Sporichthya polymorpha DSM 43042: one gene and its partner. The protein of the gene in region 1 interacts with the protein of each later gene in a pairwise test. Links are inferred from orthologs where the notes say so. Each region holds a gene or a part of one and is shown on either strand. Other genes may lie near its edges.

Evidence for each region. Proteins that work in one complex are often made in the same cells at the same time.
Region 2: the proteins of ndk (region 1) and SPOPO_RS27435 interact in binary tests that used the Escherichia coli proteins (3 or more experiments, as listed by UniProt). The link is inferred for Sporichthya polymorpha DSM 43042 from one-to-one orthologs.

Annotation. Positions count from the first base shown.
Region 1 is NZ_KB913029.1:5,240,621-5,243,475, forward strand. It holds ndk (nucleoside-diphosphate kinase), read right to left. Parts: upstream 1,705-2,855; coding sequence 1,297-1,704; downstream 1-1,296. Other genes in the region: SPOPO_RS0125255 (rod shape-determining protein), read right to left, coding at 1-921; SPOPO_RS0125265 (DUF4233 domain-containing protein), read right to left, coding at 1,755-2,138; SPOPO_RS0125270 (bifunctional folylpolyglutamate synthase/dihydrofolate synthase), read right to left, coding at 2,135-2,855. UniProt on the Escherichia coli protein: Major role in the synthesis of nucleoside triphosphates other than ATP. The ATP gamma phosphate is transferred to the NDP beta phosphate via a ping-pong mechanism, using a phosphorylated active-site intermediate.
Region 2 is NZ_KB913029.1:617,914-623,245, reverse strand. What follows is about bases 1,599-4,351. They hold SPOPO_RS27435 (5-formyltetrahydrofolate cyclo-ligase), read right to left. Parts: upstream 3,400-4,351; coding sequence 2,797-3,399; downstream 1,599-2,796. Other genes in these bases: galU (UTP--glucose-1-phosphate uridylyltransferase GalU), read left to right, coding at 3,532-4,351; SPOPO_RS0103080 (potassium/proton antiporter), read right to left, coding at 1,599-2,800. Also shown: SPOPO_RS0103095 (S-methyl-5'-thioadenosine phosphorylase), read right to left, coding at 3-836; SPOPO_RS33530 (FmdB family zinc ribbon protein), read right to left, coding at 903-1,220; more of SPOPO_RS0103080, read right to left, coding at 1,268-1,598; more of galU, read left to right, coding at 4,352-4,458; molybdotransferase-like divisome protein Glp, read left to right, coding at 4,455-5,332. UniProt on the Escherichia coli protein: Involved in the removal of 5-formyltetrahydrofolate.

The DNA.
Region 1 (2,855 bases):
CCCGGTCTCGTCCGACAGTCGCTGGTCCAGACCGCGCAGGAGCGCGCCGCCGCCGGTGAGCATGATGCCGCGCTCCATGATGTCGGCGGCGAGCTCGGGCGGGCACGAGTCGAGCGTGTTGCGGACGGCGTCGATGATCGCCTGCACGGGCTCGGCGATCGCGTCGCGGACGTCCTCCGACGAGACGACGATCGTCTTCGGCAGGCCGGTCACGAGGTCACGCCCACGGATCTCGGCGACCTCCGGGTTCGCCAGCGGAACCGCCGCGGCGAGCGTCATCTTGATCTCCTCGGCCGACCGCTCCCCGAGCATCAGCGAGTAGACCTTCTTGACGTGGTTGATGATCGCCTCGTCGAACTCGTCACCGGCGGTGCGGATCGACTGGGCGTTCACGATGCCGCCGAGGGAGATGATCGCGACCTCGGTGGTGCCCCCGCCGATGTCGACGACCATGCTGCCGGTCGCCTCGGCCACCGGGAGCGCGGCACCGATCGCGGCCGCCATCGGCTCCTCGACGATGTGGACCTGGCGGGCCCCGGCCTGGCTGGCGGCCTCGATGACCGCGCGGCGCTCGACGCCGGTGATGCCCGAGGGCACGCACACGACGACGCGCGGCTTCGCGAAGTAGCGGCGGCGGTGCACCTTCTGGATGAAGTAGCGGAGCATCCGCTCGGTGATCTCGAAGTCCGCGATCACACCGTCGCGCAGCGGCCGGACGGCCACGACGTGCGCCGGGGTGCGGCCGATCATCTGCTTGGCCTCGGAGCCGACGGCCACGACCGCGCCCGTCATCGTGTTGATGGCGACGACGGACGGCTCGTTGAGCACGATGCCGCGGCCACGGACGTAGACGAGGGTGTTCGCGGTGCCGAGGTCGACCCCGATGTCGCGGCCGACGAACTTGGACATCGGCGAGGCCATGGAGAACCCGCCGAGCGGGTTCCGCGCAGGGGTGGCCGGCCGGGGGGCCGGGACCTTCGCCTCCGGGGCGTCGTCGATGACGAGCTTGTGTTCCGGGGCCAGTCCCGTCCCGGTGGGCGGTGTCTCGAGTGTTGTCATCAGACGAGCCTTCCGGGGCGAGAGTGACGGGTGTGACAGGTGTGAAGCTATACCCCGTGTGAGGCGACGATAGCCATGCGCAGGTCAAGATCACGGCAGCGACGCGCGACGGCGCGGCGCTTCACAGCCACGCTTCCGGCGGGCGCCCGTTATGGCCCGATACGGGCACAAAAAACGACCGGCCGCTCGGAGCGAGCGGCCGGTCGGGAAGTGCAGGGAAGCGCGGGGAGCGGTGCCTCAGAGCTCCGGGAACCAGAGCGCGATCTCGCGGGCGGCGGACTCGGCGCTGTCGGAGGCGTGGATCAGGTTCTCCTGGTTGGAGAGCGAGAAGTCGCCGCGGACGGTGCCCGGGGCGGCCTTGCGGCCGTCGGTGGCGCCGACGATGCCGCGGACGACGGTGATCGCCTCGTCGCCGGAGAGGATCAGGGCGACCAGCGGGCCCGAGGTGATGAACTCGCGGAGCTCGGGGTACCAGCCCTTCTCGACGTGCTCGGCGTAGTGCTGGTCGGCGAGCTGCTTGTCGACGGTCTGGAGCTTCATCGCCTCGATCGTGAAGCCCTTGGCCTCAAAGCGGGACAGGATCTGGCCCACCAGGCCGCGGCGCACGCCGTCCGGCTTGACGAGGACGAGGGTCTTCTCGGACACGCGGAACTCCTAGGCAAGTGCGATTCGACAGTGCGCGGAACGCGGCGAGCCTATCCGCCGCCACCCGGGTAACCCTCGGCGACCATCCGCCCGATCCGGAGGGCGGCGATCCAGAGCCCGCCGAAGATCAGGCCGAGGATCACCATCACGGGCACCACGATCGCAGTGAGCAGGACGAGCACCTGCATCGCCCAGCCGACCGGGATCCCCGCGGGCGAGCGCAGCAGCCCGGTCGCGAGCACGCACCCGAGTGCGAGCCCGCCCCCGACCGCGAGCGCCGTGCCGGAGGACACGTCGTCGGACATGCGCGAGGCGACCAGCGCCCCGAAGAACACGACCAGCCCCTCGAAGATCAGCACCACCGAGCACAGCCGGCGGGTCATCTTGATCCGCGAGGCCTCGGTCAGGCCACGAGGTTCGTACTCGCCGCTCACGCCTGATCCCGCGCGGGTGTGCCCTGCAGCAGGTGCCGCGCCGCCCCGGCGAGCACGACCGACCCGGTGACGAGGACGCCGAGCCCTCCGAGGTCGTCGGCGCCGTCCTCGGCCAGCGCCACCGCGGCCTCGATCGCGTCGTCGAGGCGCGGGACGACCTCGACCCGGTCCTCGCCGAAGATCTCGACGGCCTGGGCGGCCAGCGCGTCGGCGTCCATCGACCGCGGGCCGGGGACGTTGGTGATGACGACCTCGGCGAGCACGGGCTCGAACGCGGCGAGGATCCCGCGGGCGTCCTTGTCGGACAGGACGCCGAGGACGCCGATCAGCCGGGTGAAGCCGAAGTCGGTGCCGACCGCGGCGGCGGTCGCCTCCGCGCCGTGCGGGTTGTGCGCCGCGTCGAGGACGATCGTCGGCGAGCGGCGGACGACCTCCAGCCGACCCGGCGAGCGGACGGCGGCGAAGCCGGTACGCAGGACGTCGACGTCGAGCTCCCCGCGGCCCCCACCGAGGAACGCCTCGACGGTGGCGAGGGCGCAGGCCGCGTTGTGCGCCTGGTGCTCGCCGATCAGCGGCAGGAACAGTTCCTCGTACAGCCCACCGAGACCCTGGATCGCGAGCACCTGCCCGCCGACCGCACCCAGGCGCCCGCGGAGCCCGAACTCCAGGCCCTCGCGCGCGACGGTGGCCTCGACCTCGCCCGCGCGGCCGAGCAGA
Region 2 (5,332 bases), 4.6 Mb from region 1 along the record:
CCTCACGGCAGCTCGATCCCGAGGTTCAGCCCGTCGAGCGCGGACCCGCACGCGCAGGTGCGCTCGGTCGGCAGCGCGGCGACGACGTCCATCAGCACCGTCCGCAGGCGGCCGACGTTCTCCTTGAACACGGCGAAGACCTCGGCCATCGTGACGCCCTCGCCGGTCTCGATCCCGGCGTCGAGGTCGGTCACCAACGCCATCGGGGTGTAGCAGAGCGCGAGCTCTCGAGCGAGTGCTGCCTCGGGCATCCCGGTCATCCCGATGATCCGCGCGCCGGCGGCGGCGTACCACTGCGACTCGGCGCGGCTGGAGAACCGCGGGCCGTCGATCACGACGAGCGTCGCGCCGTCGGCGGCCGGCCAGCCCGACGCCGCCGAGGCCTTGAGCGCGGCCGCGCGCCCGGCCGGGCAGTACGGATCCGCGAACCCGACGTGCACGACCCCGGCGGGCGGCCCGTCGAAGTAGGTCCGGTCGCGGCCCGAGGTCCGGTCGAGCACCTGGTCGGGCACGACGAGCGCCCCGATCGGCAGCTCGTGCGTCAGCGACCCCACCGCCGCCGGTGCCAGCACCTGCCGCACCCCGACCGCCCGCAGCGCCCAGAGGTTCGCCCGGTAGGGAATGCGGTGCGGGAGCCACCGGTGGTCCGCGCCGTGCCGGGGCAGGAAGGCCACCCGGCGTCCCGCGATCTCGCCGATGACGAGCGGGTCGCTCGGCGGCCCGTACGGGGTCGAGACGTCGACGGCAACGGCTTCGTCGAGGAACTCGTACAGCCCCGACCCGCCGATGACGCCGATGTCGGCGCGGACGTCGGAGGGAATGCTCGTGTCGGTCATGGGCGAGGAGATTAGCCCCGCCCGGAGGTCAGACCCCCGAGTTGTCCACAGGCCGACGAGCCAGGGTCAGGCCGCGGACTCGCTCTTCGGGGACGACGAGCCGGCCGCGGACGAGCTCGTGGAGTCGCTGGACGAGCTGGACGAGCTGGACGAGCTGTCCGAGGAGCTCGACGACGACGTCGACGAGGACGAGGACGAGCCGTTCGAGGAGCGGGAGTCGGTCCGGTAGAAGCCCGAGCCCTTGAAGACGACGCCCACCGCGGAGAAGACCTTGCGGAGCTTGCCGGTGCAGTTCGGGCACTCGGTCAGGGCGCTGTCGCTGAACTTCTGCACGGCCTCGAACTCGTGCCCGCACTCCGTGCACGCGTACTGGTAGGTCGGCACCGACGTTCCTCCTGGCACTCTCCGGCTGAGACTGCTAATTGTGCACGCTAGGGGCGGTTCTGGTCCACCCAGCCGGCCAGGCGACCGTGCTCACTCACCGCCCGCAGGCGCTCCTCGGTGGCTCGGCGGATCGCCGTCGGGGTGACGACGAGCAGCTCGTCGCCCCGCTGGATCCGGGTCGTCCCGCCCGGGACCAGCGACTGGCCGCCCCGCACGATGAGCGACACGCTCGCCCCCTGCGGCAGCCGGAGCTCGAACACCTCGACGCCGTGCATCTTCGACTCCGGCGGCACCCGCATCTGGAGGACCTGGGCGCCCAGGCGCTCGAGCGGCGCGGCCTCCAGGTCCAGGTCGACGGGTTCGGCCTCGGCCACCACCCCGAGCCGCCGGGCAGCCAGCGGCAGCGTCGGCCCCTGCAGCAGGGTGTAGATGACGGCGAGGACGAAGACGATGTTGAACAGCCGCTCGTTGTCCGGCACGCCCTCGACGACCGGGATCGTCGCGATGACGATCGGCACCGCCCCGCGCAGGCCGGCCCAGGACAGGAAGGCCTGTTCCGCCCACGGCATCCGGAACCAGACCGTCGAGGCGAACACCGCGGCCGGCCGGGCGACGAACAGCAGCACGAACCCGACCGCGATCGCGGGCAGCACGTCCGAGCCGAGTTCGTCGGGGGAGACCAGCAGGCCGAGCAGGACGAACAGCCCGATCTGCGCCAGCCAGGCGAGACCCTCGACGAAGCCGCGCGTCGCGGGCCGGTGCGGCAACCGCGAGTTCCCGAGGATCACGGCCGCGATGTAGACCGCGAGGAAGCCGCTGGCGTGGATCATCGAGGCCCCGCTGTAGGCGAGCACCGCCAGCGCGAGCACCGCGATCGGGTACAGACCCGAGGAGGGCAGGGCGAGCCGGCGCACGCCCGCCGCGCCGACGAACCCGACGACGACCCCGACGACGAGGCCGACGCTGAGCTCGTAGACCAGCAGCCCGAGCAGGCTGGGCAAATCGCCCGCCCCGAACGCGTCGGTCGTCGACAGCGCCACGGTGAGGATGACGACCGGGGCGTCGTTGAACCCGGACTCGGCCTCGAGCAGGCCCACGAGTTTCGGGCGCACGGTCAGCAGGCGCAGCACGGAGAAGACCGCCGCCGCGTCGGTCGAGGACACGATCGCGGCGAGCAGGAACGAGACCTGCCAGTTCAGGTCGAGCAGGTAGTGCGCGGCCGTCCCGGTGATCATCACGGACACGCCGACGCCGATCGTCGCCAGCAACGCGGCGGCCGGCACGACCGGCCGCATGGTCGACCAGTTCGTCGTGATGCCGCCCTCGGCCAGGATGATCACGAGGGCGGCGTAGCCGAGGGTCCGGGTGAGGACGTCGTCGCTGAACTCGATGCCGATGACGTCCTGCCCGAGCAGGACGCCCAGGCCGAGGTAGAGCAGGAGGCTCGGCAGCGACGTCCGGCTCGCGAGCCGGATCGCGACGATCGCCACGATTAGCACCGACGACCCGAGGAGCAGGCCGATGTTGAGTTCGTCCAGGGTCAGGGCGCCCTCGCCCCCGCCGCCGGCGCCGAGGATCACGGCGCCTCCCCGGTCGCGCCGACGCGGGTCCAGCCCGCGGGGGTGAGGACGGCGTCGACGGGCGCATCGTGCGCCGCGGCCGGCACGGACTCGAGCAGCTCCCCGGCGTGCAGGACGACGGCGACCCGCGCCGCCGGGTGCGCGGCGCGCAGCGCGCGGTCGTAGGAGCCGCCGCCGCGACCGAGTCGGTGCCCGGCCCGGTCGGCGGCGAGGCCGGGGACGAGGACGACGTCCGCCTCGGCGAGGGCGGCGGTGTTCGGCCCGGCCGGCTCGACGGTGCCCCGCGGGCCGGGGACGAGGGCGTCCGGGCCGGCGTAGGCGCCCCAGTCCAGGTCGAGGTCGGCCCGCAGAGCCGGGAGCAGGACGCGCGTGCCGGCGGTTCGCAGGGCCTCCAGCAGGGGCCGGGTCCCGGGCTCGGTGCCGGTCGAGACGTAGAGGGCGACGGTGCGCGCCGGTCCGCTGACCTGCACCGGAAGCGCGGCGAGGGCGGTCAGGGCGTGGTCGCGGATCGTGTCGGCCGCCGCCGTGAGGGCCGCGGGGTCGAGGGCGCGACGGTCGGCGAGGATCCGGGCGCGCAGGGCGGATTTGGCGGCATCCACGTCATCTTGAGACCCGGTTGCACCGCCAACCGCCATCTCGCCTCCGTCCCCCGGGCCGCTCCGGGCGCCGATCAAATCCTTCCGTACGAGCGGCACCCGCGTCATGCCGGTCCTGCTCGGTAGCCTGCGGGCATGACCTCCCGCATGACCCCGGCCCGCATGACCAAGGCCGTCATCCCGGCCGCCGGCCTGGGCACGCGGTTCCTCCCCGCGACCAAGGCGACCCCGAAGGAGATGCTTCCGGTCGTCGACAAGCCCGCGATCGAGTACGTCGTCGAGGAGGCGGTCTCCGCCGGCCTGCGTGACGTCCTCATGATCACCGGGCGGAGCAAGCGGGCCCTCGAGGACCACTTCGACCGCAACTACGAGCTCGAGACCAAGCTCGCGGAGAAGGGGGACGAGGCCACGCTGGCGAAGGTCCAGGCCTCCAACGACCTCGCGACCATGCACTACGTCCGCCAGGGCGAGCCGAAGGGGCTCGGGCACGCGATCCTCTGCGCGGCCGAGCACGTCGGCGACGAGCCGTTCGCGGTGCTCCTCGGCGACGACCTCATCGACCCCCGCGACCCGCTCCTCACGCGCATGATCGACGCGCAGACCCGCTACGGGGGCAGCGTCATCGCGCTGATGGAGGTCGCGCCCGAGCAGATCCACCTCTACGGCTGCGCCGCGATTGAGCCGACCGACTCCGAGGACCTCGTCCGCGTCACCGACCTGGTCGAGAAGCCGCCGCGCGAGGAGGCTCCGAGCAACCTCGCGATCATCGGCCGCTACGTCATCGAGCCGGCCGTCTTCGACGTCCTGCGCCGGACCCCGCCGGGCCGGGGCGGCGAGATCCAGATCACCGACGCGCTCCGCTCGCTCGCGCACGGGGACGGCGGCGGGCCCGTGCACGCGGTCGTGTTCCGCGGCCGCCGCTACGACACCGGCGACCGGCAGGACTACCTGCGCACGATCGTCCGCCTCGCCTGCGAGCGCGAGGACCTCGGGCCGGAGTTCCGCTCCTGGCTCGCCGACTTCGTCGCCAAGGAACTCGGGACGGGGGAGATCGCGCCGTGAGGTCCGTCGAGGAGTACCTCGTCCACGTCCTGGGTCAGCTGACGCCGATGCCGGTGCTCGACGTCCCGCTCACCGAGGCGCACGGGTGCCTGTTGGCGAACGACGTCCACGCTCCGCTCGACCTCCCGCCGTGGGACAACTCGGCGATGGACGGCTACGCCGTCCGGATGGCCGACGTCACCGGCGCCTCGCCCGAGTTCCCGGCCGAGCTCGACGTCATCGACGACATCGCCGCCGGCGCCGTCTCGAGCAAGGTGATCAAGCCGGGCACCTGCGCCCGGATCATGACCGGCGCCCCGGTGCCCGAGGGCGCCGAGGCGATCGTCCCCGTCGAGCAGACCGACCGCGGCACCACCCGCGTCTCGATCCAGGCCGAGCCGGGGGAGGGCCAGTTCATCCGCGTCCGTGGCAGCGACGTCGCGATCGGGCAGGCGCTGCTCGCCGCCGGCACCGAACTCGGGTCCGCGCAGGTCGGGCTGCTCGCCGCGATCGGCGTCGGCCGCGTCGAGGTACATCCGCGGCCGCGCGTCGTCGTCATCTCCACCGGCAGTGAGCTCGTCGAGGCGGGCAACCCCCTCGGCCCGGGGCAGATCTACGAGTCGAACAGCTACATGCTCGCCGCCGCCGCGCGCGAGGCCGGCGCCGTCGCGTACCGCGTCGGGATGGTCCACGACGACGAGGACGCCGTCCTCGCCACGATCGAGGAGCAGACCACCCGCGCCGACCTGATCATCACCTCGGGCGGCGTGAGCGCCGGCGCGTACGACGTGGTCAAGGGCGTGCTCTCGCAGCTCGGCACCGTCGACTTCGAGGGCATCAAGATGAACCCCGGCAAGCCGCAGGGCTTCGGGTTCATCGGCGGCGACGGCCGCTT